Regions from separate parts of the Burkholderia sp. BCC1999 genome, predicted to be linked through region 2. Evidence: riboswitches for the same ligand, from Rfam matches in the RefSeq annotation. Region 2 holds a riboswitch; the other holds the start of a gene.

Region 1 (15,079 bases), on a different contig from region 2:
GAGCACCGCGATGATCGCGGAACGCGCCGGTTTGCCGAAAGCGAACCTGCATTACTACTTCCCGACGAAGCTCGCGCTGTACCGCCGCGTGCTCGATGACCTGTTCGAGGACTGGCATCGCGCGGCCGGTTCGTTCGAGGCCGGTGACGATCCGGTGGAAGCGATCGGCGGCTACGTGCGCGCGAAGATGGCGCTGTCGCAGCGGCGCCCGCTCGGCTCGAAGGTCTGGGCCAACGAGATCATCCACGGCGCGGAGCACATGCAGGACATCCTGTCGGAACGCGTGAAGCCGTGGTTCGACAGGCGCGTGAGCGTGATCGACGGCTGGATCGCACGCGGGCTGCTCGCGCCGATCGACGCGCATGCGCTGATGTACCTGATCTGGGCGACCACGCAACACTACGCGGATTTCGATGCGCAGATCCGCGCGCTGAGCGGCAAGCGCACCTTCACGAAGAAGGCGTTCGACGAGAAGACCGAGCAGGTCGTGCAGCTCGTGATTCGCGCATGCGGCGCGGTGTCGCCGAACGCGAAGCCCGAGCGGTGACAGGGCAGCCCGCCGCTCGCGCGCGGCTGCCGGTGCGAACATATCCGTCGCGTGCCGGCCGCCAGGCCAACGCGCGACGTCGTACCGCACTTACACCGCGACCTTGCGCTTCGGCGCCCCGGTGCGCTGCTGCGCTTCCCACTTCTCGACCAAACCGACCGCGGCATCGGACGGTGCGAGCATCCTGCGGCCACGCACGAGATCGGCGGCGCGCTCGGCGAGCATGATGGTCGGTGCATTCAGGTTCCCGTTCGGCTCGGTCGGGAACACCGACGAATCGATCACGCGCAGCCCCTGAACGCCGCGCACGCGCAGTTCCGAATCGACCACCGCCATGTCGTCCTCGCCCATCCGGCACGAACCGCACGGATGCATCGTGCTCTCCATGTTCGCGCGCACGAACGCGTCGATTTCGTCGTCGGTCTTCACGTCCGGACCGGGCGCCAGCTCGACCCCGCGGAAGCGGTCCATCGCCGGCTGCCCGACGATCTCGCGCGTCAGGCGCACGCAGCGACGGAAGCCCTCACGATCCTCTTCCCGATCCAGATAGTTGAAGCGGATCTCGGGATGTTCGTACGGGTCGGCGGAACGCACGCGGACATGCCCGCGGCTCTTCGGCTTGTTCGGCCCGGTAAGCACCATGAAGCCGTGCCCCTTGTACGGCTTGTCGCCGTCGTAACGCATGGCCGCCGGCAGGAAATGGAACTGGATGTCCGGCCAGCGCAGGCCGGCTTCGGACCGGATGAAGCCGCCTGCTTCGAAGTGGTTGCTCGCGCCGAGCCCGTCCTTGAACAGCAGCCAGCGCAGGCCGATCATCGCCTTGCCGAACAGGCCCATTTTGCCGTTGAGCGACACCGGTTCCTTGCACTCGTACTGAATGTAGATTTCCGAGTGATCCTGCAGGTTCTCGCCGACGCCCTGCAGATCGTGCACGACCGCGATCCCGGCCTGGCGCAGCACGTCCGCCGGCCCGATGCCCGAGCGCTGCAGCAGATGCGGCGAGCCGATCGGCCCGGACGACACCAGCACCTCGCGCGAGCAGCGCACCGTATGCCGGACGCCGCCCTGTTCATAGATCACGCCGACCGCGCGCTTGCCTTCCATCACGATCTGGCGGGTCATCGCGTGCGTGACGACGGTCAGGTTCGGACGCTGCATCGCCGGGCGCAGGTACGCGTTGGCCGTCGACCACCGCACGCCGTTCTTGACCGTCATGTGCATCGCGCCGAACCCTTCCTGCATGTAGCCGTTGCAGTCGTCGGTCTTGATGTAGCCCGCCTCGGCACCCGCTTCCACCCACGCGCCATACAACGGATTCTGCATGTTGTTGCCGTTGTTGGTGCTGAGCGGGCCGTCCGCGCCGCGGTACGCATCGCCGCCGAACTTGTAGCCTTCAGCCTTGCGGAAATATGGCAGGCAGTTGCGGTATCCCCAGCCGCGCGCACCGAGCGATTCCCATTCGTCGAAATCACACGCATGTCCGCGGATATAGACGAGGCCGTTGATCGACGACGAGCCGCCGAGCACCTTGCCGCGCGGGCAGTGCAGGCGGCGTCCGTCCAGCTTCGGCTCGGGCGCGGTCTCGTAGTGCCAGTTGAACCTCTTCGTGTTCATCGGCATCGAGAAGGCGCTCGGCATCTGGATGATCACGCTGCGATCGCTGCCGCCGTATTCCAGCACCAGCACGCTGACGTTCGAATCTTCGGTCAGGCGGTTGGCCAGCACGCAGCCGGCCGAACCGGCACCCACGATGATATAGTCGTATTGCTTAGTCATCTTGATTATCCAGCTCGATGATTGGTATTCGTACGCCGCGTCAGCTGCGCTTCTTCTCGCCGGTCGTGTATTCCGGCATATGCGCTTCGATCTGCGCGATTTCCGCTTCCTCGCGCTGCAGGTCCAGCGAGCGGCTGAGCACGTAGTACACGAGCGCCGACACGATCAGCCCGACCAGCCAGGCCAGGTCGACACTGCCCATCGCCTTCGCGAGTGGACCGACGTACACCTCGCGATCGCCGTCGAAGATGCAGAAGAACGGGATCATCGACACGAATCCGATCAGGTAGGACAGCAGGCCGCGCCCACCCCAGTTTCCGTACAGGCTGTCGCGCGGACGGAAGAAATGCGGCACCGCGTAGCGGCCCTTGCGCACGAAGAAGTAGTCGGTCAGGTTGACCGCCGTCCACGGCACGAGGAAATACAGCATCACGACCAGATAGATGTTGAGTACCGACAAGCCCGATCCCGATTCGTAGATGCGCAGTGCGACGCCGAACTGCAGCAGCACGACGAACAGGATCGCGAGGATCCGTACTTTCGCGGTCGGCTCGATCTTCCGGAACGAATCGACGCTCGTGATGGCCGTCAGCTTCGCGCTGTAGATGTTCATCGCGATCACCGGGAGGAACGCCAGGATCGTGATCGCAACGACGATGCCGCCCAGTTGCGGCGCGATCCCGGCGCCGACCGTATGGAGCGCGACGAGCACGTCGGTGGCGTGCAGGTGTGCGCCAAGCCATCCGCCCACTGCGATCATCCACGCACCGGACAGCGACGCGCCGACGAACACCGCGGCAATCAGCCTGCCGCTCGGCGTGTTCTTCGGCAGGTAGCGCGAATAGTCCGACACGTACGGCGCATACGCGATGTTGTAGCTGGCCGCCGCCGCGAACTGCGCGATGAAGCCGGTCCAGTTGAAGCCCAGCGGGACTGCGGGCGCGCTGCCCGCGGCCGCGGGCGCATCATGAATCCAGCCGGTCAGCACGGCCAGCGTCACGAGGCCGTAGAGCGGCAGCGACAGATACAGCGACCATTTGAACGTCCGGTGCATCCAGTCGTGGCCGAGAATCGCCAGGATCGTGGCCGGCACCGTCACGACCAGCGCGACCCGCATCGGATCCCAGTGGAACAGCGTCTTCAGGCCCTGCATCATCAGCACGAGGTTGACGATGTTGAAGCCCGCGAACACGAACAGCGTCGCCAACAGCACGAGCACCACGCCGCGGTAGCCGAACTGCGCGCGCGACTGGATCATCTGCGGCAACCCGAGATGCGGCCCCTGCGAGCCGTGGAAGGCCATGAACAGCGTGCCGAACATGATGCCGAGCGTGCCGGCGACGGTCGTCCAGAAGGCATCGAGGCCGACGCTCGGCCCGACGAAGCCGATGGTCATCGTGAAGAACGTGAAATTCCCGACGAACCAGAACGGCCCCTGGCTGGCCAACCTGTCGGTCCGCTCGCTTTCCGGGACGAAGTCGATCGAATGCGCTTCGATGGCGCCGTGGTCGCCGCGCGGCGCCTTCAATACGTTTGTTTCTGCTTGCATGTCGTACCCCATGGTTTCTTTCAAAGGGCGAAGCAGTGCGAATTCATCAGACCTGTTCAAACGAACGGGTCGACGGCTTCATGTCAGGACCGTGCCGCGTCCGGCCGACTGCAAGTTTTTACCATGCATGCCGGCACGAAGCGACACGTCACGCGCTACCGCTCAGGGCAGCGTCATGCAAACCGTCTTGGTCTCCATCAGGTAGTCGAGCTGCTCGGGTCCGAGGTCCTTGCCGAATCCGGACGTCTTGAATCCGCCGAACGGGAGCGCCGGGTCGATCGTGCTGTGCGCATTCACGTAGACCGTACCCGCCTGCAGCTGCGGAATCAGCCCGTGCACGCGGCCGAGGTCGTTCGAATAAATCGCCGCGGCCAGGCCGAACGCCGAATCGTTCGCGAGCGTAACGGCCTCGTCGAGCGTGTCGAACGGCGCGGTCACGAGCACCGGCCCGAAGATCTCCTCGCGGACGATGCGCATGTCGTTGCGGCAGTTCGCGAAGATCGTCGGTTCGACGAAGTGGCCGGGGCCTGCCTGCGGACGCCCGCCGTAGCAGATTTCCGCACCTTCGCGGCGGCCGGCTTCGACGTACGACAGCACCGTATCCTTCTGCCGCGCCGATACGAGCGGGCTGATGAAGCAGTCGCGATCGAGGCCCGGCGCGATCTTCAGCGTCGACGTGTAGTCGGCCAGCGCCGCGAGAAAGCGGTCGTAGATATCGCGGTGAACATACGCGCGCGTGCCTGCATCGCACACCTGCCCGGAGTTGAAGAACACGCCGTTGGCCACCGCCTGCGCGGCGGCGCCGATATCGGCATCGTCGAGCACGAGCACCGGCGACTTCCCGCCGAGTTCCAGCGTCACGCGCTTGATATGCTGCACCGCGTTCTGCCCGACCGTGCGTCCGACCGGCGTCGAACCGGTGAAGGTCAGCTTGTCGATGCCCGGATGATTCGCCATCGCGGCGCCGATCACGCTGCCGCGACCGGTCACGATATTGACCACGCCGTCCGGAATGCCGGCTTCCTGGACCAGCTCGGCGAAGCGCAGCGTCGACAGCGACGTGAGCTCGGCCGGCTTGACGACGGTCGTGCAGCCGACCGCGAGCGCGGCCGCCAGCTTCCACGCCATGGTCTGCAACGGGTAGTTCCACGGCACGATCGCGCCGACGACGCCGATCGGTTCCTTGCGCGTATAGGCGAAGTAATTGCCGGGCAGCGACGGCTCGACCGTACGCCCATGCAGCTTCGACGCCCAGCCGGCGAAATAGCGGAACGTGTCGACGGTGCCCTGGATGTCGATCGCGCGGGCCTGCGCGACGGACTTGCCCATGTCGATCGATTCGATTTCGGCCAGTTCGTCCGCATGAGCTTCGATCAGGTCGGCCAGCCGGTGCAGCAGCCGCTCGCGCTCGAGCGGCTTCAGGCGGCGCCATTCGCCGCGATCGAACTGGTGACGCGCGGCGGCTACCGCACGATCGAGATCGTCGGTCGTCGCAAACGGGATCTGCGTGATGACGCCTTCGGTCGACGGTTCGGTGACGGTGCCGAACTGACCGTCGCTGCCATCCACCCACGCGCCGCCGATGAACATCTTCATCGGCGTTGCCAGAAAACTGCGGGTCGCCTGCGAAACGCCATGGCGATCGAGATATTGCGCTACAACGGCATCCATTTTGATTTTCCTTTGTGGCGTGCCCGCCCCCTCGCGACGAGGGGGCGCCGGGCAAAGCGGTAATGACTTCGGAGGTGCGGCGGGACGTTGGTCCCGCTTCCCGATACGGACGCTCAGCGCCCCTTCGCGAGACTGCGCGCGTGGAAAATGAAGCCGATGCTGTTCATCAGCAACTGCGCAGCGAGAATCGAGGTCGTACCGGTCGGGTCGTAGGCCGGCGCCACTTCCACCAGATCCATGCCGATGATGTTGCCGTGGCTGCGTTTCGCGAGGGCCTGGATGATCTCGAGCACTTCGTAGTACTGGAAACCTCCGTGGCTCGGCGTGCCCGTCCCCGGCGCGATCGACGGATCGAAGCCGTCGATGTCGATCGTGATGTAGTACGCACCGCGCTGCGGAATCCGTTCGAGCACGCCTTCGGTGCCGAGCCGCCGAACGTCACGCACCGACAGGATGCTGGAACCCGCGGCGCGCGCCGCGTCGTAGTCGCTGCGGTTCGACGACGACACGTTGCGGATGCCGAGCTGCGTCATGCCGACGATATGATCCATTTCCGACGCGCGGCGCAGCGGATTGCCGTGCCCGTACCGCACGCCGTGGCGCTCGTCGACGAAGTCGAGGTGCGCGTCGAAATGCACGATGTGAATCGGCCCGCGCCCTTCGAACGCCTTGATCACCGGCGCATGCACCGAATGATCGCCGCCGAGCACCACCGGCATCGCGCCGGAGGCGAGGATCTTGCGCACGGCCAGTTCGATGTTCGCGTTGCTGGTGGCCATGTCGGTGTGCACGATGTCGGCATCGCCAACGTCCACCATCCGGACCTGGTCCTCGGTCAGGTAGAGCGCGTCGTCCTCGTGGTCGTATGCACCTGCGTGTCCGAACGAGAACAGCGTCGACGCTTCGCGGATGCCGCGCGGACCGAAGCGCGCGCCTGAGCGCCACTGGGTGCCCATGTCGTTCGGTGCACCGAGGATCGCGACATCCGCGTCGATGTGCTCCCAGTCGAGACACACCGGCGCTTTCGCGAACGTGCAGTGACCGACGAACGGCAGGTTCAGCCTGCCTTTCTCATAGCTGTTGTTCTGCATTGTCTCCGTCTCCATTCGTATGGATCTGTTTTCATGCGCGCGGCGGTCCGCGCGCTTGCCTTTGCAGCCACTATGGGCAAGAATTTGCACCGGAAAAATAGCAAGCATCAGATGTTCATATCGGACTTTCCGATGCAATGAACGGCGCGGAGCGAGACATGAAGCAACTGCAGGACGTCGACCTGAAACTGCTCAGGATTTTCATGACCATCGTGAAATGCGGCGGCTTCTCCGCCGCGCAGGCGGCGCTGAACGTGAGCCAGTCGACCATCAGCGAACAGATGACGAGCCTCGAAACGCGCCTGGGCGTCAAGCTGTGCGAACGTGGGCGCAGCGGCTTTCGTCTGACGGAACACGGCGTCGCGACCTACGAATCCGCGCAGCGCCTGTTGGTCGCCGTCGAGGCGTTCTGCATGGACACCCATGCGCTCAAGCAGCGCATCTCGGGCAAACTCCATCTCGGCATCATCGACAACACGGTCACCGACACCGACGCCGTGCTGCCGCGCGCGCTGCGCCAGTTCGTGTCGCGCGGCCACGACGTCCAGCTCGACATCTACATCGGTACGCCGGCCGAACTCGAGGCGCGCGTGCTCGACGGGCGGCTGCATATCGCGATCGGCCACTTTCCGCTGACCGTCGCCGGCCTGTCCTACACGCACCTGTACGACGAACCCGACGGGCTCTACTGCAGCCGCTATCACCCGCTGTTCTCGAGCGACGCCACCGGCGATGCGCTGATCGAGCGTATCCGGCAGAGCCAGGTGGTCGCCCGTGCGTTCCTGCAGCAACGCGACCTGCAACTGCTCGAAAGCGGCAGCGCCGCCGCGACCGTCGACAACGTCGAAGCGCAGGCGATACTGATCCTGACCGGCGCCTATATCGGCTTTCTGCCCACGCACTATGCGAAGCAATGGGTCGATGCCGGCCGGATGCGTCAGATCGCGGCGGAACAACTGACGTCGACGTGGCCGTTCTCGTCGATCACTCGGCGCGGCGCCGCGCAGCCGACCGTGTTGCGTGCGTTCGTCGACGATCTGATGGCACACGCGGGCCGTCACGCCCCGTCCCCGGACAGATAGTCGGTATCGGATATTCGCTTCGGACTCCACCGAAGTATCGGCTCGCCGCGATCGCGGCAAAGCCTTGTCGCGCAACGCATTGCAGCGCCGTCGCCATGCCGGCGCCGCGCGCCGGCGTCCGTCCCCCGCCTGCGTCGGTTCAAACGAGGTGTTGACAGCGCGGCGCGCGTGCGACTAGATTGTCGCCAGCTATCGTGATGTGTCAGGAGAGACCGCCGTCCGGCGGCGCCGAAGGGGAATCGCCCCAGAAACTCTCAGGCAAAAGGACTGACACATCGATTAGCGCTCTGGAGAGTAGGCCTCTGGTCGCCGACCAAGCCTCGCCGAAGGAGAAGCGTCCCGTCGTCGGGTCGCGAATCTCTCAGGCAAATGGACAGAGGGGGCATCAGGCACGCAGCCTGGAATGCCCCGGTCTGGTCCGGATGCCGCGTCTCGCCCATCCTCCCGCCGTCGCCCTTCCGGCTTGCGTTGCCGTTCCACTTAACGCAACCCTGTCAGGAAGAGAGCATATGAGCGAGGTCAGGTACACCGAATCCCACGAATGGCTGCGTCTGGAAGCCGACGGCAGCGCGACGGTCGGCATCACCGATCATGCGCAGTCGCAGTTGGGCGATCTGGTCTATGTCGCGCTGCCCGGAGAAGGCGATGCGTTCGAGCAGCACGCCGAAGCGGCCACCGTCGAATCGGTCAAGGCGGCCGGCGAGGTCAAGATGCCGGTATCCGGCACCGTGCTGGCCGCGAACGACGCCCTCGGCGACACGCCGAGCCTCGTCAACGAAGCGGCGGAAGGCGACGGCTGGTTCTTCCGGATGCGCATCGACCGCCCGGAACAACTGGCCGGCCTGATGAACGCCGCCGCATATCGCGCGTATATCGGCGAATGACGGAGACGGCCATGAGTGCTTTCGATTCTCTCGCGCAACGCGAGTTGTTCGTGCGCCGCCACATCGGCCCCGATGCCGGCGAGCAGGCCGCGATGCTCACCGAACTCGGCGTGAACGGCATCGACGAACTGATGACGCAGGTGGTGCCGGCCACGATCCGCAGCGGGGCACCGCTCGCGCTGGCGTCGAGCTGCACCGAGGCCGAGGCCCTGGACAAGCTGGCCGCTTTGGCCGGCCGCAACCAGGTGTTCCGGTCCTTCATCGGGATGGGTTACCACGACACGCATACGCCTCCGGTCATCCAGCGCAACGTGCTGGAGAATCCGGCCTGGTACACGGCGTACACGCCGTATCAGCCGGAGATCTCGCAGGGCCGCCTGGAAGCGCTGCTCAACTTCCAGACGATGATCGCCGAGCTGACCGGCCTCGAAATCGCCAACGCGTCGATGCTCGACGAAGGCACGGCCGCCGCCGAGGCGATGACGTTCTGCCAACGCCTGGCGAAGTCGGACAGCCGCGTGTTCTTCGTCGCACGCGATTGCCATCCGCAGACTGTCGAGATCATCCGCACGCGCGCGGAGCCGATCGGCATCGAGGTCGTCGTCGGCGACCCGCGCCGCGACCTGGCCGGCGTCGGCTGTTTCGCCGCGCTGCTGCAATACCCGGGCACCTTCGGCGACATCCACGACTACCGCGACGTCGTCGAGACGCTGCACGCGAACGGCGCGCTGGCGGTAGTCTCCGCCGATTTGCTCGCGCTGACGCTGCTCGCGCCGCCGGGCGAATTCGGCGCCGACGTCGCGATCGGCACCACCCAGCGCTTCGGCGTACCGCTCGGCTTCGGCGGCCCGCATGCCGGCTACTTCGCCACGCGCGATGCGTTCAAGCGCACGATGCCCGGGCGGCTCGTCGGCGTGTCGGTCGATGCGCACGGCCGCCCGGCATTGCGCCTCGCGATGCAGACGCGCGAGCAGCACATCCGGCGCGAGAAGGCCACCAGCAACATCTGCACCGCGCAGGTACTGCTCGCCAACATCGCCGGCTTCTATGCGACCTACCATGGCCCGCACGGACTGACCACGATCGCGCGCCGCGTCCATCGCCTCACCGTCACGCTCGCCGCGGGCCTGCGCCAGCTCGGCCATGCGGTGCCGACCGAGTACTGCTTCGATACCGTCACGGTCGACAGCGGCAGCCATACCGGCGCCGTGCATGCGGCAGCGCACGCATGCCGCATGAACCTGCGTGCGATCAGCGAGCGGCAGATCGGCATCGCCCTCGACGAAACGACCACGCCCGACGATGTCGTGATGCTCTGGTCGATCTTCGCCGATGGCCGGGCCGTGCCCGATTTCGCGGCCGTCGAAGCGGCTGCCGCCGACGCGTTGCCCGCCGCGCTGCTGCGCCGCAGTGCGTTTCTCACGCATCCCGCATTCAACAGCCATCATTCGGAAACGCAGATGCTGCGCTACCTGCGCCAGCTCGCCGACCGCGATCTCGCGCTCGACCGCACGATGATTCCGCTCGGCAGCTGCACGATGAAGCTGAACGCGACCGTCGAGATGATGCCGATCACCTGGCCGGCGTTCGCGAAGCTGCATCCGTTCGCGCCGGCGGAACAGGCCGAAGGCTATCGCGCGCTCGCCCAGGAGCTCGAAGCGATGCTGTGTGCGATCACCGGCTACGACGCAGTGTCGCTGCAGCCGAACGCGGGCTCGCAAGGCGAATACGCGGGGCTGCTGGCGATCCGTGCATATCACGCGAGTCGCGGCGAGGCACAGCGCGACGTGTGCCTGATTCCGTCGTCCGCGCACGGCACCAACCCCGCATCGGCGCAGATGGTCGGCATGCAGGTCGTCGTCGTCAAATGCGACGACGACGGCAACGTCGACATCGACGACCTCGCGGCCAGGGCCGTGCAGTACAGCCGCAGGCTGGCCGCGATCATGATCACGTACCCGTCGACGCACGGCGTGTTCGAGGCACGCGTGCGCGACGCATGCGACATCGTCCATGCGCATGGCGGCCAGGTGTACATCGATGGCGCGAACATGAATGCGCTGGTCGGCCTCGCGCAACCTGGCGCATTCGGCGGCGACGTGTCGCACCTGAACCTGCACAAGACCTTCTGCATCCCGCACGGCGGCGGCGGCCCCGGCGTCGGCCCGATCGGCGTAAAGTCCCACCTCGCGCCGTTCCTGCCCGGTCACCGCGAAGGCCGCGTGCCCGGCATCGGCGCGGTGTCTGCCGCGCCGCTCGGCAGCGCGAGCATCCTGCCGATCACGTGGACCTACATCACGTTGATGGGCGCCGAAGGCCTCCGGCGCGCGACCGAGACGGCGATCCTCAACGCCAACTACGTCGCGAGCCGCCTCGCGCCGCACTATCCGATTCTTTACGCGGGCCCGAACGGCCGCGTCGCGCACGAATGCATCATCGACCTGCGGCCACTGAAGGACAGCAGCGGCATCAGCGTCGACGACGTCGCGAAGCGACTGATCGATTTCGGGTTCCACGCGCCGACGATGAGCTTCCCGGTCGCCGGCACGCTGATGATCGAACCGACCGAATCGGAATCGAAGGCGGAACTCGACCGCTTCATCGACGCGATGATCGCGATCCGCGCCGAAATCTCGGCCGTCGAAGCCGGCACGATGGACGCCGACGACAATCCGCTGAAGCATGCGCCGCACACGGCGGCCGAACTCGTCGGCGAATGGCGTCACGCCTATTCGCGCGAGCAGGCCGTCTATCCGCATGGCGTCGCGGCGATGGCTTCGGCCAAGTACTGGCCACCGGTTTCGCGCGTCGACAACGTATACGGCGACCGCAACCTGGTGTGCTCGTGCCCGCCGATCGAAGCGTATCAATCCTAGGACGGGCCGCTCCGGCCCCGACCTCACTCAACCCGCCAAGGAGCCGAGACGACGCGCCGGCCGCGCTGCCCGACCGGGCATCGCGCGCCGCCACGCGGCTCCGACATCAGGAGAAAGACGAATGTTCAGCAAAAACATGAAGATCGAAGGTTACGACGATGAACTGTGGACGGCGATGGAGCGCGAGCGCATTCGCCAGGAGGACCATATCGAACTCATTGCGTCGGAAAACTACACGAGCCCGCGCGTGATGCAGGCGCAGGGCTCGGTGCTGACCAACAAGTACGCGGAAGGCTATCCGGGCAAGCGATACTACGGCGGCTGCGAGTTCGTCGACGTCGCCGAGCAACTGGCGATCGATCGCGCGAAGGCGCTGTTCGGCGCGGACTATGCGAACGTGCAGCCGCACTCCGGCAGCCAGGCGAACGCAGCCGTCTACATGGCGCTGCTCGAGCCGCACGACACGATACTCGGCATGAGCCTCGCGCACGGCGGCCACCTGACGCACGGCGCACACGTGAATTTCTCGGGCAAGATCTACCGCGCCGTGCAATACGGCCTGAACGTCGAAACCGGCGAGATCGACTACGACCAGGTCGAAGCACTGGCAAAAGCGCACAAGCCGAAACTGATCACGGCCGGCTTCTCCGCATATTCGCGCGTGGTGGACTGGGCCCGCTTCCGCCAGATCGCCGACGCGGTAGGCGCGTACCTGTTCGTCGACATGGCCCACGTGGCGGGCCTCGTCGCAGCCGGGCTGTATCCGAATCCGCTACCCCACGCCGACGTGGTGACGACGACGACGCACAAGACACTGCGCGGCCCGCGCGGCGGCCTGATTCTCGCGCGCACGAACCCGGAGCTCGAGAAGAAGCTCAACTCGATCGTGTTCCCCGGCATCCAGGGCGGCCCGCTGATGCACGTGATTGCCGCGAAGGCCGTCGCGTTCAAGGAAGCGCTGTCGCCCGAATTCACCGCGTATCAGCAGCAGGTCGTCGCCAATGCGCGAGAGATGGCCGCGGTGTTCGTCGCGCGCGGCTACGACATCATCTCCGGGGGCACGGACAACCACCTGTTCCTCGTGAGCCTGATCCGCCAGGGGCTGACCGGCAAGGCCGCCGATGCAGCGCTCGGCAGCGCGCACATCACCGTGAACAAGAACGCGGTGCCGAACGATCCGCAAAGTCCGTTCGTGACCAGCGGAATCCGCATCGGCACGCCGGCGATCACCAGCCGCGGCTTCAAGGAAGCCGAAGTGCGCGCGGTGGCCGGCTGGATCTGCGACATTCTCGACGACATCGAAAACCCGGCCGTCATCGAACGCGTGAGACGGCACGTTGCGGAACTCTGCGGCGCACTGCCGGTATACGGCAAGTAACGCACACGGTCATCACGCAGCCGCTCTCGGGGGCGGAATCAACGCCCCCGAGAGCGGTCCCCATCGTTCATCGTCGATGCAACGACGGCGTGAAATATTTGACATCCTAACTACATGGAATCACGATGACCCACCCGCTTTCCCGCACCGCACTCCATGACCTGCATCTCGAACTCGGCGCGAAGATGGTTCCGTTCGCCGGATACGAGATGCCCGTGCAGTATCCGCTCGGCATCCTGAAAGAGCATCTCCACACGCGCGACCATGCAGGCCTGTTCGACGTTTCGCACATGGGTCAGGTCATGCTGACGGGCGCGGACGCCGCCGCCGCGCTGGAAACGCTGGTGCCGATCGACGTGATCGACCTGCCGGTCGGCATGCAACGCTATGCGCTGTTCACGAACGAACAAGGCGGCATTCTCGACGACCTGATGATCACCCGCCTCGACGACGACGTGTTCTACGTGGTCGTCAACGCCGCGTGCAAGGCCCGCGACATCGCGCATCTGAAGAACCGGATCGGCCACCGCTGCGCGGTTGTCGAACTGGCCGACCGTGCGCTGCTGGCACTGCAAGGCCCGGTTGCCGCGGCGGTGCTGGGCCGGCTCGCACCGCCGCTGGCCGGTCTGACCTTCATGCAGAGCGTGCGCATCGAGTTGGCCGGCGCGGCATGCTACGTAAGTCGCTCCGGCTACACGGGTGAGGACGGCTACGAGATCTCGGTACCGGCCGATCGCGCGGACGCGCTGGCGCGTTTGCTGCTCGCCGATCCGGCAGTCGAGCCGATCGGCCTCGGCGCGCGCGACTCGCTGCGCCTCGAAGCCGGCTTGTGCCTGTATGGACACGACATCGACACCGGCACGACACCGATCGAAGGCGGGTTGCTGTGGGCCATCTCGAAGGTGCGCCGTCCGGGCGGCGCGCGCGCCGGCGGCTATCCGGGCGCCGATATCGTCGCAAGACAACTCGCCGAAGGCGTGCAAAGAAAGCGCGTCGGCTTCGTCGTGAAAGACAAGGTGCCGGTGCGCGAAGGCGCCGACATCACCGGGCCCGACGGCCGGTCGATCGGCACGGTAACGAGCGGCGGGTTCGGTCCGACGCACGGCGGCCCGGTGGCGATCGGCTATGTCGCCGCCGAATGCGCGACGCCCGGCACGGCGCTGCATGCAATCGTCCGCGGCAGGCCGGTCGCGATCGAAGTCGCGAAAACCCCGTTCGTCCCCCAGCGATACTATCGAGGCTGAGCCATGGCGCATCCGGAAACCCGCCCCGCGCCGATGGCCGCGGGAACCAAGTTGTCCGCCGCCGAAAAAATGGCGCGCATCCCCGTGAAGATCGTCGCGACCGAACCGGCCGGCATGCTGCGCAAGCCGGAATGGATACGCGCGGCGTTCCCCGGCTCGCGCGAGGTGATCGCACTCAAGCAGGTGCTGCGCGAGCAGAAGCTGCATACGGTCTGCGAGGAAGCGAGTTGTCCGAACCTCGGCGAATGCTTCAGCCACGGAACGGCCACCTTCATGATCATGGGCGACATCTGCACGCGGCGCTGCCCGTTCTGCGATGTCGGGCATGGCCGACCGCTTCCGCTCGATCCGGACGAACCGGCGCGGCTCGCCGAAACGATCGCGGCGATGCGGCTCAAGTACGTCGTGATCACGTCGGTCGACCGCGACGACCTGCGCGACGGCGGCGCCGCACACTTCGCCGCATGCATCCGCGACGCGCGACGGGTCAGTCCGGCGCTTACGATCGAAGCGTTGACGCCGGATTTTCGCGGGCGACTCGACATCGCGCTGAACTCGCTCACGAAGTCGCCACCGGACGTGTTCAACCACAATCTGGAAACCGTGCCGCGCCTGTACCGCGAAGCGCGGCCGGGCGCCGACTATCAGCACTCGCTCCACGTGCTGCGGGCGTTCAAATCCGCGTTGCCGAACGTGTCGACCAAGTCGGGGCTGATGCTGGGCCTCGGCGAGCAGCTCGACGAAGTCGAACAGGTGATGCGCGACTTGCGCGCGCACGGCGTGGACATGCTGACACTCGGCCAGTACCTGCAGCCGACCCGCCATCATCTGCCGGTGAAACGCTTCGTCACCCCGGCGGAATTTGCGCAGTTGCGCCAACGCGCGCTCGCGCTCGGGTTCAGTCAGGTTGCGTCGGGGCCGATGGTGCGTTCGTCCTATCACGCCGACCTGCAGGCGCGGGGCGAAACCGTCGAATGACGA
Region 2 (15,079 bases):
CGTCGAACGCCAGGGCACGGCCGTGCAGTTGCCGCCGCGCGAAGCGCCGATTCCCGGCGCGCTGATCCTCGATGCCGCCGGCAACGGCGAACGCGTGCAGGCAGCGCTGCAGATCGTCGCGGCTCGCGCCGAGCAGGATTTGCTGAGCGTCGTGCTGACGACGTCATCCGGCCCGCTGCCCGAGTGGACGGACCGGCTGCGTTACCTGCGGGCCGCGCCGCAGGAGTACGCGGCCACGGCCGATCAACTCGCCGCGATGCCCGCGTTCGACTGGGTCACGATCATCGACGCAGCGGAAACCGAAGCCGGTGACGATATTCAGGAGACGACCGCCGCAGATGCGGCGATCGATTGACGAAGGCGCGCGGACCGGCGCGCGCCTTCATGACCGGGCACGCTCAGCTCGACGAGCATCCGCCGCAACTGCTCGAACTGCACGAGCTGGAGCTGCACGAACTCGACGAACTGCAGCTCGACGACGAGCCGCCGCTGTCGGACGAATCGAATGACCCGCCGCCCGATTTCGCGGCCATCGCGCTCGCCAGCGGCGACGGCGCCATCACCGTGCCCGAGTATGCGGCCCACGCAGTGCCGGCCAGCGCGCCAGCGCCGAACAGCGCTGCCGTCCATAACAGCGTGTCCGCCCCGTCACGTTCGTCGCCCGGCGCGTCGCGCGTGCCCTCGACATTCCGCTCGACCTGCACGTTGCGCGCCGATCGTGCATCATGCGAGACCCGACGCGCGATCAGCGCGGCCTGTCCGCCGGCTGTCGCGCCGCCCAGCCTGAAGCCTCGCAGGCGCCGCGCGAGCACGCGGTACGCGATCGCAAAGGCCACCATGCAGATGGCGAGCAGCAGCACGGGCCGTCCGCGGCTCAGGCCGACCGCCAATTTCGTGGCGCCCGTGCCGAGCACGAGCAGCACGATCGCACGCGCGGCCATGCGCGACGCGCGCATCTCGCCGACCAGCCAGTACCAGCCCTGCCCGTGCAGCCCGTCAACCGCCTCCTGCACGTACCGCGCGAGCCGTTCGCGAAACACACCGTAGCGCACGATGCCGGTCGACTGCCCGTTCAGCCAGGTACAGACTTCCTCGTAACGCCCCGCACGATTCACATCGGCGATCTGCACGTAGCCGCCTTGCTTCGGGACGGTCCACAGGTCGATCGCCCCCGCATGCGCGAGCGACATCGTCACGACCTGCGCGACCCGCGACTCGCCGCCCATCAGATAGGCGGCTTCCGTCGCCGACATGTCGCGCTTGGGCTTGCTGCTGCGCCAGCCCCAGCGTCGCCACCGGTACTCGATCCAGTGCAGGCCGGCGATCAGCAGTAGCGCAGCCACGCAAGCCGGGACGTAGAACGCAAGAAACTGCGGCCCCGTGTAGTTCAGCACGTTGAAGTCCTGCGCCGATGCGCAGGTTGCAGCGACGCTCGCAGCAGCAGCCGGCCACGCGAGTTTCGGCAGCCGGTTGCGCCAGGTGCGGCGCGGCGCAGCGGTAGCCGGTTCGTCCGCCTGCGGCGTCGGCGCATCGACCGACTGATCGACGGGGCGCGGCCAGATCGATTCCGGCGGCTCGCAGCCGAACAACCGCCGATAACTGTCGAGCGTGTCGCGATAGCGCTGCGCGTACACCGCACCCTCGTCCGGCGCACCCGTGCCGGGCATGTGATGCAGCCGCGCGCGCAGCACGCCGGCGCAGAAGACGTCCCAGTATTCGAGCGTGTACTGCAGGTGGAAATGCCACGCGGCATCGACCGCGACCGACGGCGTGACCGGGTGCCCGGCCGCCTGCGCGAGGAACGCGAAGCGCTTGTATTCGTCGATCACGGCCAGCGCGTGGGCCTGCGACCAGCCTTCGGCTTCGGCGAGGCGCCGGCTGTACGGCAGCGGCGAATTGGGATCGTCGGGGGAATACGCGCTCAGCCGCGCAAGCAGCGCCTGTTGCGCATCGGTCAGTGCGCGGGCATCGACTGCGGTCGAGGGAGACGGAATGGCAGCCATCGGGAGTCGGCGCGATGCGCGGACGGCCGCCGCGATCGACGCTTGAGTTGTCGTTGCGGGCGATTCTCGCACAACGGCGGGGCAGCGCGACACCGCGACGCGGCACACCTCAGGCGCTCACCGCGCCGCACGTCAACCGATCAGAAGTCGAGCTGCGCAAGCGTGATGCCGAGCGCTGCCGCGATCTTCCTGCGCATCGGCTTGCGCAGCTTCTCGCGCTTTTCCCGTTTCGCGTAGTCCGCTCGACCGATGCCGATCCGCTGCGCGACCTCGGCCCGCGTCAGCCCGAGATACTCGCGCCACGCGCGTGCCGGCGAGCTGCCGTCGAACACGGCGCGCGTCACGACCTCGTGCGGGACCGGGTCGCGCGCGACCCGCTGCTGCGCGACATAGTCGGCGTACGGAATCACGACGAAGGCCGGCGCCCCGTCCGGCCCGTTGATGATCTGAACGGAAAGTGATTTGCTCATCCGGTGATTGCCGGTCGCAGTGCGAAGCGGCGACTCCTAGTTTCGGTCGATAGGTTCGATCAGCGTCTTCATGCGGCCCTCGGGCACGTCGAACCGGAGCGGCGAATGGTGTCGCCGGACCGGATGCGCACGCGATCGACAACCGCCATGCCGCCAATCGGCCGGGATGTTACTGCAAACGGGAAAACGAGGGTGCGGAGAAACCGCTGAAGGCCTGAACAGGCATGTTTTGGCGCGCCCGGCTGGGATCGAACCAGCAACCCCTGCCTTCGGAGGGCAGTACTCTATCCATTGAGCTACGGGCGCGTGAGACAGTGAAGCGACCCCAATATACAGGCCGCCCACGATTGGCAAGACGGCAAGGATACCCGGTTTCCCATGAAGCGTCCACCTTGCCCGACGAATGGCCGTCTGGCCGCGCTGCGTGCGGGTAAACACGCGCCATCGCACCGCTCGCCGTGATGTAAACGTTCCGTCTATAATCGTCCGTGCTTCATTGGACTGCCATTTTGCCGTTGCACCGCGCTCACAATTCCTATTCATGGAGACGAGGCAAGCATGAGCGAAGCACCCCACGAATCCCCCGTCAAAACACCCGGGCAGCTGATTGCCGTCATCATCGCGTCGTTCGCGATTCCGATCATCCTGATCGTCCTGTTCGCCAACTATGCGAACCATGCGTTCCGTTCCGGTGCCGGCACGGATGCCCTATCCGACGAACAGGTCGCCGCACGTATCGCGCCACTCGCGAAGGTCGACGTGAAGGACGCCAACGCGCCCCGCACGTACAAGACCGGCGAGGAAGTCTACAAGGCCGTCTGCGTAACCTGTCACGGCACGGGCGCCGCTGGCGCACCGAAGTTCGGCAACAAGGACGACTGGGCGCCGCGCATCTCGCAAGGCTTCGACACGCTGCTGAAGACGGCCCTCGCCGGCAAGGGCGCGATGCCGCCGCGCGGCGGCACGAGCCCCGACGACGTCAGCGACTATGAAATCGCGCGCGCGATCGTCTACATGGCGAACAACGACGGCGCGAACTTCCCCGAACCGGCCGCCCCGGCCGCCAATGCAGCGCCCGCCGCCGGCGCCGCCGCATCGGGCGCCGACGCGTCGAACGCACAGGCCGCCGCCGCGATGGCTGCGATCGCCGCGATCCCGAAAGCCGGCGAAGCACCCGCGGCAGCACCGGCCGGCGCCGATGCGGCAACGGCCGGCAAGGCGCTGTACTCGTCGACCTGCGTGGCCTGCCACGGGGCCGGCGTCCTCGGCGCACCGAAGTTCGGCAGCAAGGAAGACTGGGCACCGCGCCTGAAGGACTCGATGGATACGGTCTACAACTACGCGCTGCACGGCAAGGGCGCGATGCCGCCGAAGGGCGGTTCGACCGCGTCCGACGCCGATGTGAAGGCGGCAGTCGACTACATGGTCAACGCGTCGAAGTAACCACGCCGGGCCATCCGTAAAAAACCCCCGCGACGCTCACGCATCGCGGGGGTTTTGTCTTTCCGGTCCACCGGACCGCCGCCTCACTTCTGCAGCAGCGCCTTCAAGCTCGCGAGCCGGTCCTTCGGCGACATCGGCGCTTCTTCCGGTGTCGGCGGCGGCGCTTCGTCGAGCCCCATCTCCGGGATGAAGCGCGACGGCTCGCACACGACCGTCTCGCGCGCCCGCTTGCGCTTCTTGCACCAGTTCAGGTGCAGGCTGCGCTGCGCGCGCGTGATCGCGACGTACATCAGCCGGCGCTCTTCCTCGATCCGCTCGCTGTCGATCGGGCCGTCGTCCTCGCTGCCGCCGCGGTGCGGCATGATGCCTTCCTCAACGCCGACCAGGAACACGTGCGGATACTCGAGCCCCTTCGACGCATGGACGGTCGACAGTCGCACCGCGTCCGGATCCTCGTCCTTGCCTTCGAGCATCGACATCAGCGCAACAGTCTGGATCAGGCCGAGCAGGTTCTTGCCGGTATCGGCGAGCCCGTCCGCGTTGTGGAAGCCTTCGGCCTCGCCGTCGACGGCCGCCGTCTCGGGCTTGGTGCCCTTGCGCTTCAGCCATTCGAGGAACTCGAGCACGTTCTGCCACTTCGACTGCGCCTGCCGCTCGTCGAACGCGTCGTACAGGTACGCCTCGTAGTGGATCGCCTCCATCATGTCGTCGAGCACGACGGTCGCGGGCTCCTTGTCCGCGCGCTCGGTCAGGCGCTGGATGAAGTCGCAGAACATCCGCAGCGGCTCGACCTGGCGCGCCGACAGCCGCGCCTCGATTCCGCCCATGTACACGGCTTCGAACAGCGACACCTTCGCCTGCCCCGCGAACGAGCCGAGCGCCTCGAGCGTCGTGTTGCCGATCCCGCGGCGCGGCGTCGTGATCGCACGGATGAACGCGGGATCGTCGTCGGCGTTCGCGATCAGCCGCAGGTACGCGCACAAATCCTTGATCTCGGCCTTGTCGAAGAACGACTGGCCGCCCGACAGCACGTACGGAATCCGCTCGCGCCGCAGCACCTGCTCGAAGATCCGTGCCTGGAAGTTGCCGCGGTACAGGATCGCGTAATCGCGGAACTGCGCGCGCCGCTCGAACTTGTGCGCGGACAGCCGGAACACGACCGATTCGGCCTCGTGCTCCTCGTCGTTGCACGGCGTGACGGTGATCGAGTCGCCCATCCCGTGCTCGGACCACAGCTTCTTCTCGAACAGCTTCGGGTTGTTCGCGATCACGTTGTTCGCGGCCGTCAGGATTCGCACCGTCGATCGGTAGTTCTGCTCGAGCTTGATCAAGTGCAGCTTCGGGAAATCCTTGCCGAGCTGCGCGAGGTTCTCGAGCGTAGCGCCTCGCCAGCCGTAGATCGCCTGGTCGTCGTCGCCGACCGCCGTGAACGCGGCGCGCGGGCCGGCGAGCAACTTCACCAGCTCGTACTGGCACGCGTTGGTGTCCTGGTACTCGTCGATCAGCAGGTAGCGTAGCTTGTTCTGCCAGCGGTCGCGCACCTGCTCGTTCTTCGCGAACAGCTCGGCCGGCAGGCGGATCAGGTCGTCGAAGTCGACCGCCTGGTAAGCATGCAGCGTCGCGACGTAGTTGCGGTAGACGATCGCGGCCTGGTGCTCGTCCTCGTTCGCCGCGATCGCCATCGCCTCGTCGGGCATGATCAGGCCGTTCTTCCACAGCGAGATGATGCTCTGGATCTTGCGGATCAGCCCCTTGTCGGTCGTGCCGAGCTGTTCCTGGATCATCCCGAAGCAGTCGTCCGAATCCATGATCGAGAACTGCGGCTTCAGGCCGAGGTGCTCGGCCTCCTGTCGCAGGATCTGCACGCCCAGCGAATGGAACGTACAGACGGTGAGCTGGTTGACGGGCACCTTGCGGCCTTCCTTGCCGGGCGTGGTGAGCGTCTTGCCCTCGAGCAGCTTCGACACCCGCTCGCGCATTTCGGCGGCCGCCTTGTTCGTGAACGTGACGGCGGCGATATGGCGCGGCTCGAAGCCTTTCGCTTCGATCAGGTGCGCGATCTTCTGCGTGATCACGCGGGTCTTGCCGCTGCCCGCGCCGGCGAGCACGAGACAGGGACCGTCGAGGTAGCGCACCGCTTCGTTCTGAGCGGGATTGAGGCCTGCGGACATGATGGCGGATGGTGTTGCGGTTGACGGCGGGACGCCTGGAGGATGCCGTGCGCGACAGGCTGGCGAAGCAGGCGGACACGCGGGCAGGACGCGCATGTTAACACGTCGGCGGCGTGCATTTCGGGAGCGCCGCCGGACGGGGCCGCGCGGGCCGACCGGCCGGTCGCACCCTGTCCGTCCGGCCAATCCGGCCCCGTCCACGCTCCGATCGGCCACAATAGGTATCCCCCGGCGCCGCCCGCTCCGGCCCGATTTCATTCGTCTGAACCACCACCGGACCGACCTCATGGGATACCCGTTCGCCACTGCCGCCCTCGGCCCGCTGCTGTTCGCGCAGGGGCGCTACGTGCGGCGCGTCACGCCGCGGCTGCCCGAAGCGGCCGGCCCGCGCGACGGCGTGGCGGGCGACGGCCCGCCGCTCCGTGTCCTGGTGGTCGGCGATTCGGCGGCCGCGGGCGTCGGCGTCACAACGCAGCGCGACGCGCTGTCCGGGCAACTGGCGCATGCGCTGGCGGCCACCCACCGCGTGAGCTGGAAGTTGCTCGCGCGCACGGGCCTCACCACGCGGGAGCTCGTCGACTGGCTCGCAGCCGAGCCGGCCGAACCGTTCGACGTGGCCGTCACGTCGCTCGGCGTCAACGACGTGACGGGCGGCGTGGCGCCCGCGCGCTGGCTGGCGCAGCAGGCCGAGCTGGTCCGGCTGCTGGCCGCACGCTTCCGGGTCGGGCACGCGATCCTGTCGGCGGTGCCGCCGATGGAGCGCTTCCCGGCGCTGCCGCAGCCGCTCGCGTGGTATCTCGGGTTGCGTGCGAAGCGGCTCAACGCGGCGCTCGCCGGCTGGGCCGGCGCGCAGCCGCACTGTACGTTCCTGCGGGTCGACCTGCCGCTCGAGCGCCACCTGATGGCCGCCGACGGCTTTCATCCCGGCGAATCCGCATGCGCGGTGTGGGCCGCGCAGGTCGCGGCGGCCGTGCGGCAGCGGGCAACCGCGTGACGCGGCGTGTCGGCCGTTCACCGGGCTGCCGGCCATGCCGCGTGCGGCGTGCGGCGTGCGGCGTGCGGCGCTCAGCCTTGCGCAAAATGCCGCCCTTCCTTGCGCAAGCGCCGTTGCGCATCGCGCGTTTCGCCCAACGCGTCTGTGCAAGCAGCGGCGCCATGCCAAAATAGCCGGTCGTCTTCGCGCCGTTTCGGCGCGCCATCCTTTAGTTTCCTTCGCAGCCAAGGATTGCCATGTCGTCATTGCTCAGGATTGGTTTGATGGGTTTCGGTTTCGCCGGCGCGACGTTCCACGCGCCCGTGATCGCCACGAGCGGCCGCACTGAAGTCGCCGCGATCGCGACGGGGCAGCCCGATCGCGCGCAGGCCGCGTATCCGGGCGCGCGCGTCGTCCCCGACCTCGACACGCTGCTCAGCCTCGACGACATCGAGTGCGTGGTGATCGCCACGCCGAACGACACGCACTTCACGCTTGCGCGCCAGGTGCTCGAAGCCGGCCGCCACGTGGTCGTCGACAAGCCCGTCACGCTCACCGCCGACGAGGCGCTTGCGCTCGCACGTCTCGCGAACACGCGCAGCCGGCTGTTCGCGCCGTTCCACAACCGCCGCTGGGACGGCGATTTTCTCACCGTGCGCGACATCGTCAAATCGGGCGAACTCGGCCGCCTCACCTATTTCGCGTCGCATTTCGACCGCTTCCGCCCGACGCCGCGCACGCGCTGGCGCGAGGAGCCGGCCCGCGGCGGCGGCCTGCTGCTCGACCTCGGCCCGCACCTGATCGACCAGGCGCTCGCGCTGTTCGGCCTGCCGGAAACGGTGAGCGCGACCGTCAAGACGCGTCGCGAGAACGGCACGGCACCCGATCTCGTGCACCTGCTGCTCGGCTATCCGGACAAGGACGTCGCGCTGCATGCGAGCGCGCTGTCGGCGATCGAACCGGCCCGCTTCACGCTGCACGGCACGCGCGGCAGCTACCAGAAGTTCGGGCTCGACACGCAGGAAGACCAGCTCAAGGCCGGCCTCACCGCGGACGACGTCGAATTCGGCGGCGGCAACCCGCCCGGCCTGCTGCGCGTGCTCGACGGCGAAATCGAGGTCGAACGCCCGGTTCCGACGCTCGACGGCCAGTACGCGGAGTTCTACCGTGCGCTCGCCGCATCGGTCCGCGACGGCGCGCCGTTCCCCGTCACCGCGCAGGACGCCGTCGACGTGATGACCATCATCGAGCTCGCCGCGAAAAGCGAGCACGATGGCCGCCGGCTGCCGTTCGTGCGCCGCATGGTCTGACGCCGCGCGCCGGCCGGTCGCGGCCGGCCGGCACGCGTGCGCGTGGACCATGTCCGAACATTCGGTTACAAATGGCGGGGGAACGAAAGTCAGCGTCCGACCGGTCTGATGCGTTTCTCAAAAAAGTCGATCCGACACCAATCCGTCAGGAGAATGTTGATGCAACGGTTGATTCGCGCAGCGGCATGCTGCGTCCTGGTTTCCTCGCTTGCGGCCTGTATCGTGCAGCCGCAGCAGCCGGTCCGCCCGGCGCCCCCGCCGCGGCCGAATCCGCAGGTCGTCGCGAACGAGCGGATGCAGCAGATCCAGGGCCGGATCGACAACCTGCACCGCCGCATCGATGCGCGCGTGAACGGTGGCTACTATCCGCCGCCGTACGGTGCGCAGCTTCACCACCGCCTCGACGTGATCCGCCAGGAATCGAACGACATGTCCGCGCAGCATAGCGGCGGCCTGTCCGGCGACGAGCAGCGCGTGCTGAACCAGGAACTCGACACGGCCGCCCGCGCGATCGGCGAGTAATCCCGCCAACGCCGGCACCTGCCGGTGCCGGCAAAAAGGCGGCGGCGCCCCACGCCGCCGCTTGTCGCGAAGCGACATTCTTTTGCCCAAATTGACAAGGCTCACCCGCTCGCGTACAGTCGCCCGCACGCGTCGGGAGAGCGTGTAACCGGGTGGTTTCGACACCGGTTGCGCCGCCGAAGGGGCACACCCGCAAACTCTCAGGCAAAAGGACCGACCGCGTCGGGGAATCGCGTCCGCGCATTGCGCGGGCCACACTCTCCCCGCACTCTGGAGAGCGGCAGTAGCCCGCAGCGCACTGGTTGCGCGGGCAAGCTGCCCACCGAAGGGGCGCGCGTTCGCCCGGCTTTGCCGGCAGCGCAATCTCTCAGGTATCGAGGACAGAGGGGCATGTACCGGATCGCTGGCGGCCATCGGCCACGGCGGTCGGCACATGGCCGTTCTGATCCGCGCGCAAGCGCCTTGCCTGAGGCCTCGATGACTGCACTGAATCACACCCCGCTCAACGCCGCGCACCGCGCGCTCAATGCCCGCATGGTCGACTTCGGCGGCTGGGACATGCCCGTCAACTACGGCTCGCAGATCGAAGAACACGAAGCCGTGCGCACCGACGCCGGCATGTTCGACGTGTCGCACATGTGCGTGGTCGATTTCACCGGCAGCCGCGTGCGCGCGTTCTTCGAACACGCGATCGCGAACAACGTCGGCAAGCTCAAGACGCCCGGCAAGGCGCTCTACTCGTGCCTGCTCAACCCGCAGGGCGGCGTCATCGACGACCTGATCGTCTATTACTTCACCGAAGAATTCTTCCGCGTCGTGGTCAACGCCGGCACGGCCGAGAAAGACATCGCGTGGTTCAACCAGCTGAACGAGCAAGGCAGCTTCGGCCTCACGATCGCGCCGCGCCGCGATTTCGCGATCGTCGCCGTACAGGGCCCGAACGCCCGCGAAAAGGTCTGGACGACCGTGCCTTCCGCGCGTGCCGCGACCAGCGAGCTGAAGCCGTTCAACGCCGCGCAGGTCGCTGCCACGCCGTTCGGCGATCTCACCATCGCGCGCACCGGCTATACCGGTGAAGACGGTTTCGAAGTGATCGTCCCGGCCGTGCACGTCGAAGCGCTGTGGGCCGCACTGCAGCAAAACGGCGTGCGCCCGTGCGGGCTCGGCGCGCGCGACACGCTGCGCCTGGAAGCCGGCATGAACCTGTACGGCCAGGACATGGACGACACCGTCTCCCCGCTCGACGCGGGCCTCGCGTGGACGGTCGACCTCGCCGCGCCGCGCGAGTTCGTCGGCCGCGCCGCACTGGAAGCCAACGGCACCCGCGCCGCGTTCGTCGGCCTGATCCTGCAGAAGGAAAACGGCAAGGCGGGCGGCGTGCTGCGCGCGCACCAGAAGGTCGTCACGCCGCACGGCGAAGGCGAGATCACGAGCGGCACGTTCTCGCCGTCGATGCAGGAATCGATCGCGTTCGCGCGCGTGCCGGCCGCCGTCCAGATCGGCGACCTCATCCAGGTGCAAATTCGAGACAAGAATCTTCCCGCGCGCGTGGTAAAACTGCCGTTCGTGCGCAACGGCAAGGTCCTCGCTGCGTAACGGCCGGGAGGCCCGCCTCCCGGGAAGCCGGGAGATGGCGCCCGGCGCAACACCACACCCGGCGCGCCCCGACGGCGCGTCAGCAAAACGAACAAACCCTTTTATCAGGAGCATCCGATGAGCAACGTCCCGGCCGATCTGAAGTACACCGACGAACACGAGTGGATCCGCACTGAAGCCGACGGCACGCTGACGATCGGCATCACCGATCACGCGCAGAACACGCTCGGCGACATCGTTTTCCTTGAACTGCCGCCCGTCGGCAAGCAGGTGAAGGCAGGCGACGCGATCGGCGTCGTCGAATCCGTGAAAGCCGCGTCGGACATCTATTCGCCGGTGTCGGGCGAGGTGGTCGCGATCAACGCGGATGCAGTCGACACGCCGGAAGAGGTGAACAGCGACGCGTACGACACGTGGCTGTTCAAGGTCAAGCTGGCGGCCGGCGCATCGACCGACAGCCTGCTCGACGCAGCCGCCTACAGCAAGCTGATCGACTAATTCCCCTACCCGAACCGCGCGGCGCCGGCCAGCCGGCCCGCGCGGGACCAGAGTCACGCCATGAAGCTCGAACACCCGGACCGCCTGATGAACCGCACGCCCCTCTCGCTCGCCGCGCTCGAAACGCACGACGCGTTCGCCGAACGCCATATCGGCCCCGACGCCGCCAGCCAGCAGGCCATGCTCGACACGCTCGGCTTTGCGTCGCGCGCCGCCCTGATGGACGCCGTGATCCCGGCCTCGATCCGCCGCGCCGAAACGCTGCCGCTCGGCCCGTTCGCACAGCCGAAGAGCGAGGCCGAAGCGCTCGCCGCGCTGCGGGTTCTCGCGGACAAGAACCAGGTGTTCCGCTCGTATATCGGTCAGGGTTACAACGACACGCACACGCCGGCCGTGATCCTGCGCAACGTGCTCGAAAACCCGGCGTGGTACACGGCCTACACGCCGTACCAGCCTGAAATTTCCCAGGGTCGCCTCGAGGCGCTCCTGAACTTCCAGCAGATGGTCGCCGACCTGACGGGCCTCGCGATCTCGAACGCGTCGCTGCTCGACGAAGCCACCGCCGCGGCCGAAGCGATGACGCTGCTGCAGCGCACCGGCAAGCCGACGTCGAACGTGTTCTACGTCGCCGACGACGTGCTGCCGCAAACGCTCGAAGTGATCCGCACGCGCGCGCTGCCGGTCGGCATCGAGGTCAAGACGGGCCCGGCCGCCGACGCCGCGCAGGCCAACGCGTTCGGCGTGCTGCTGCAGTACCCGGGCGTGAACGGCGACGTGCGCGACTACCGCGCACTCACCGAAGCGATCCACGCGGCCGGCGGCCACGTGGTCGTCGCGGCCGACCTGCTCGCACTCACCGTGCTGACGCCGCCCGGCGAATGGGGCGCGGACGTCGCGATCGGCAACACGCAGCGCTTCGGCGTGCCGATGGGCTTCGGCGGCCCGCACGCCGCGTACCTCGCGGTGCGAGACGAATTCAAGCGCCAGATGCCGGGCCGCCTCGTCGGCGTGACGGTCGACGCGCAGGGCAAGCCCGCGCTGCGCCTCGCGCTGCAGACGCGCGAACAGCACATTCGCCGCGAGAAGGCGACGTCGAACGTGTGTACCGCGCAGGCGCTGCTCGCGATCATGGCCAGCATGTACGCGGTCTATCACGGCCCGCACGGCCTGAAGACGATCGCGCTGCGCGTGAACCGCATCGCGGCGCTGCTCGCCGCCGGCGTGAAGCAGCTCGGCTTCGCGACCGTCAACGACACGTTCTTCGACACGCTGACGATCGATACCGGCGCGAGCACCGCGCAGGTCCACGAATTCGCGAAGGCCAAGCGCATCAACCTGCGCCGCGTGAGCGACACACAAGTCGGCGTGTCGGTCGACGAAACGACGACGCGCGACGACCTCGCCGATCTCCTCGCCGTGTTCGCGCAAGCCGCGGGCGGCACCGCGCCGGCCGTCGACGCGCTGGACGCAGGGCTTGCCGGCGTCGCCGCATTGCCGGCCGGCCTCGAGCGCACGAGCGCATACCTGACGCACCACGTATTCAACCGCCACCATTCCGAAACCGAAATGCTGCGCTACCTGCGCAGCCTGTCGGACAAGGATCTCGCGCTCGACCGCTCGATGATCCCGCTCGGCTCGTGCACGATGAAGCTGAACGCGACGTCGGAAATGCTGCCGGTCACGTGGCCCGAGTTCGGCGGCATCCACCCGTTCGCACCGGCCGAGCAGACCGTCGGCTACCGCGAGATGATCGACCAGCTCGAGCAGATGCTCGTCGCGGCCACCGGCTACGCGGCCGTGTCGCTGCAGCCGAACGCGGGCTCGCAGGGCGAGTACGCGGGCCTGCTGATCATCCACGCGTACCACGCATCGCGCGGCGAAGCGCACCGTGACGTGTGCCTGATCCCGGCATCCGCGCACGGCACGAACCCGGCGTCCGCGCACATGGCCGGCATGAAGGTCGTGGTCGTGGCCTGCGACGCGCAGGGCAACGTCGACATCGCCGACCTGAAGGCGAAGGCCGACGAGCACGCGAAGGACCTTGCGGCGATCATGATCACGTACCCGTCGACGCACGGCGTGTTCGAGCAGAACGTCCGCGAGATCTGCGAGATCGTCCATGCGCACGGCGGCCAGGTGTACGTCGACGGCGCGAACATGAACGCGATGGTCGGCCTGACCGCGCCGGGCCAGTTCGGCGGCGACGTGTCGCACCTGAACCTGCACAAGACGTTCTGCATCCCGCACGGCGGCGGCGGCCCGGGCGTCGGCCCGGTCGCGGTCGGCGCGCACCTTGCGAAGTTCCTGCCGAACCAGCGCTCGACCGGCTACTCGCGCGACGAAAACGGCATCGGTGCCGTGTCGGCCGCGCCGTACGGCTCGGCGTCGATCCTGCCGATCTCGTGGATGTATATCGCAATGATGGGCGCAAAGAACCTGACCGCCGCCACGGAAACCGCGATCCTCAACGCGAACTACATCGCGAAGCGCCTCGCGCCGCACTACCCGGTGCTGTATTCGGGCCCGGGCGGGCTGGTCGCGCACGAGTGCATTCTCGACCTGCGTCCGATCAAGGAATCGAGCGGCATCAGCGTCGACGACGTCGCGAAGCGCCTGATGGACTACGGCTTCCACGCGCCGACGATGAGCTTCCCGGTGCCGGGCACGCTGATGGTCGAGCCGACCGAATCGGAATCGCAGGAAGAACTCGACCGCTTCATCGCCGCGATGATCGCGATCCGCGACGAAATCCGCGCGGTCGAGGAAGGCCGCGCCGATCGCGAGGACAACCCGCTGCGTCACGCACCGCACACGGCGGCCGTCGTCACCGCGAACGAATGGCCGCACGCGTACTCGCGCGAGCAGGCCGCGTACCCGGTCGCGTCGCTCGGCACGAACAAGTACTGGCCGCCGGTCGGCCGCGCGGACAACGTCTACGGCGACCGCAACCTGTTCTGCTCGTGCGTGCCGATGTCGGAATACGCATAACGCACGCGAGGCCAGGAGCCGACCGATGGTGACCGCACCGCACGCAACTCCGTGTTGCGTGCGGTTTTTTGTGCGCCACTCGAACCGGTTCACGTTTATCCGCCAATCCGGCTAACATCACACGCGATCCAGCCAATGAAGGAGTTCCGCATGGTGCGTCCGATGTTTCCGGGCCATGGTGCAATGCAAAGGCGGCCGCGCGTGCGCCGCGTCGTGCCGATGCTCGTCGCGTCGCTGTCGCTGGCCGCCGCCGGCCTCGGCGCGGCCGGCAGCGCGCGCGCGGCGATGAATTTCTGCGCGGCGCCGGCACTGCAGGCGAGCGAGACGACCCAGGCCGAGCCGGGCGTGCAGGCGCTGATCCGCAGCGTCGACGCGCGCATCGGCGAGCAGCCGAAGGCGATGGCGCGCGTGCACACCGAGGGTACGCTGCCGCATGAAGGCATCTACGACCAGAGTGCGGCCGCACTGAAGGACATGGACCTGATGCGCGACGCGGCGCTCGCGTGGCGCGTGACGAACGCGCCGCGCTACCTGCAGCTCGTCGACCGCTTCCTGTCCGCGTGGGTCTCGACCTACCAGCCGAGCTTCAATCCGATCGACGAAACGCGCTTCGAGAGCCTGATCGTCGCGTACGACATGACCGCGAGCGCGCTGCCGGTGAAGACCCGCAACGCGACGGCCGCGTTCATCGCGAAGCTCGGCGCCGGCTATGTCGCGCAGATCGACGCGCAGAAGCGCCCGCTCACCGGCACCTGGCGCAACAACTGGCAGAGCCACCGGATCAAGCTGATCGCGCTGTCCGCGTTCACGCTCGGCGACCGCAAGATGATGAACGCCGCGCAGCGGCTGTTCGTCGAGCATCTCGCCGACAACATCGGTCCGGACGGCAAGACGTGGGACTTCGAGGAACGCGATGCGCTGCATTACGCGGTCTACGACCTGCAGCCGCTGGTGACGGCCGCGCTCGCCGCGCGCCGCTTCAACCGCAACTGGCTGCGCGAACGCGGCGCGAACGGTGCTACGCTCGCGGCCGCGCTCGACTGGCTCGTGCCGTACGCGCTCGGCGAGAAGACGCACGAGGAATTCGTGAATTCGCCGGTGCCGT

The links. A riboswitch is a leader RNA that binds a small molecule or an ion and turns the genes downstream of it on or off. The one in region 2 is predicted to bind glycine.
Region 1: linked by a shared signal. The riboswitch ahead of gcvH (glycine cleavage system protein GcvH) and the one ahead of gcvT (glycine cleavage system aminomethyltransferase GcvT) in region 2 are both predicted to bind glycine.

What each region holds. Positions count from the first base shown of each region.
Region 1 covers NZ_CAJPHP010000030.1:14,171-29,249, reverse strand. Annotated here, with positions in the region: gene U5809_RS31130 (TetR/AcrR family transcriptional regulator) at 1-547, shown strand, start outside; gene betA (choline dehydrogenase) at 638-2,323, opposite strand; gene U5809_RS31120 (purine-cytosine permease family protein) at 2,364-3,872, opposite strand; gene U5809_RS31115 (aldehyde dehydrogenase family protein) at 4,035-5,543, opposite strand; gene speB (agmatinase) at 5,657-6,634, opposite strand; gene U5809_RS31105 (LysR family transcriptional regulator) at 6,793-7,716, shown strand; glycine riboswitch at 7,910-7,996, shown strand; gene gcvH (glycine cleavage system protein GcvH) at 8,226-8,600, shown strand; gene gcvP (aminomethyl-transferring glycine dehydrogenase) at 8,597-11,476, shown strand; gene glyA (serine hydroxymethyltransferase) at 11,598-12,854, shown strand; gene gcvT (glycine cleavage system aminomethyltransferase GcvT) at 12,980-14,098, shown strand; gene lipA (lipoyl synthase) at 14,102-15,076, shown strand.
Region 2 covers NZ_CAJPHP010000029.1:25,683-40,761, reverse strand. Annotated here, with positions in the region: gene U5809_RS30820 (glycosyltransferase) at 1-355, shown strand, start outside; gene U5809_RS30815 (TIGR04222 domain-containing membrane protein) at 399-2,003, opposite strand; gene U5809_RS30810 (helix-turn-helix domain-containing protein) at 2,144-2,473, opposite strand; tRNA gene U5809_RS30805 (tRNA-Arg) at 2,704-2,779, opposite strand; gene U5809_RS30800 (c-type cytochrome) at 3,032-3,916, shown strand; gene U5809_RS30795 (UvrD-helicase domain-containing protein) at 4,000-6,087, opposite strand; gene U5809_RS30790 (SGNH/GDSL hydrolase family protein) at 6,374-7,081, shown strand; gene U5809_RS30785 (oxidoreductase) at 7,318-8,370, shown strand; gene U5809_RS30780 (hypothetical protein) at 8,530-8,892, shown strand; glycine riboswitch at 9,016-9,119, shown strand; glycine riboswitch at 9,153-9,286, shown strand; gene gcvT (glycine cleavage system aminomethyltransferase GcvT) at 9,370-10,488, shown strand; gene gcvH (glycine cleavage system protein GcvH) at 10,606-10,986, shown strand; gene gcvP (aminomethyl-transferring glycine dehydrogenase) at 11,047-13,974, shown strand; gene U5809_RS30760 (alginate lyase family protein) at 14,125-15,079, shown strand, end outside.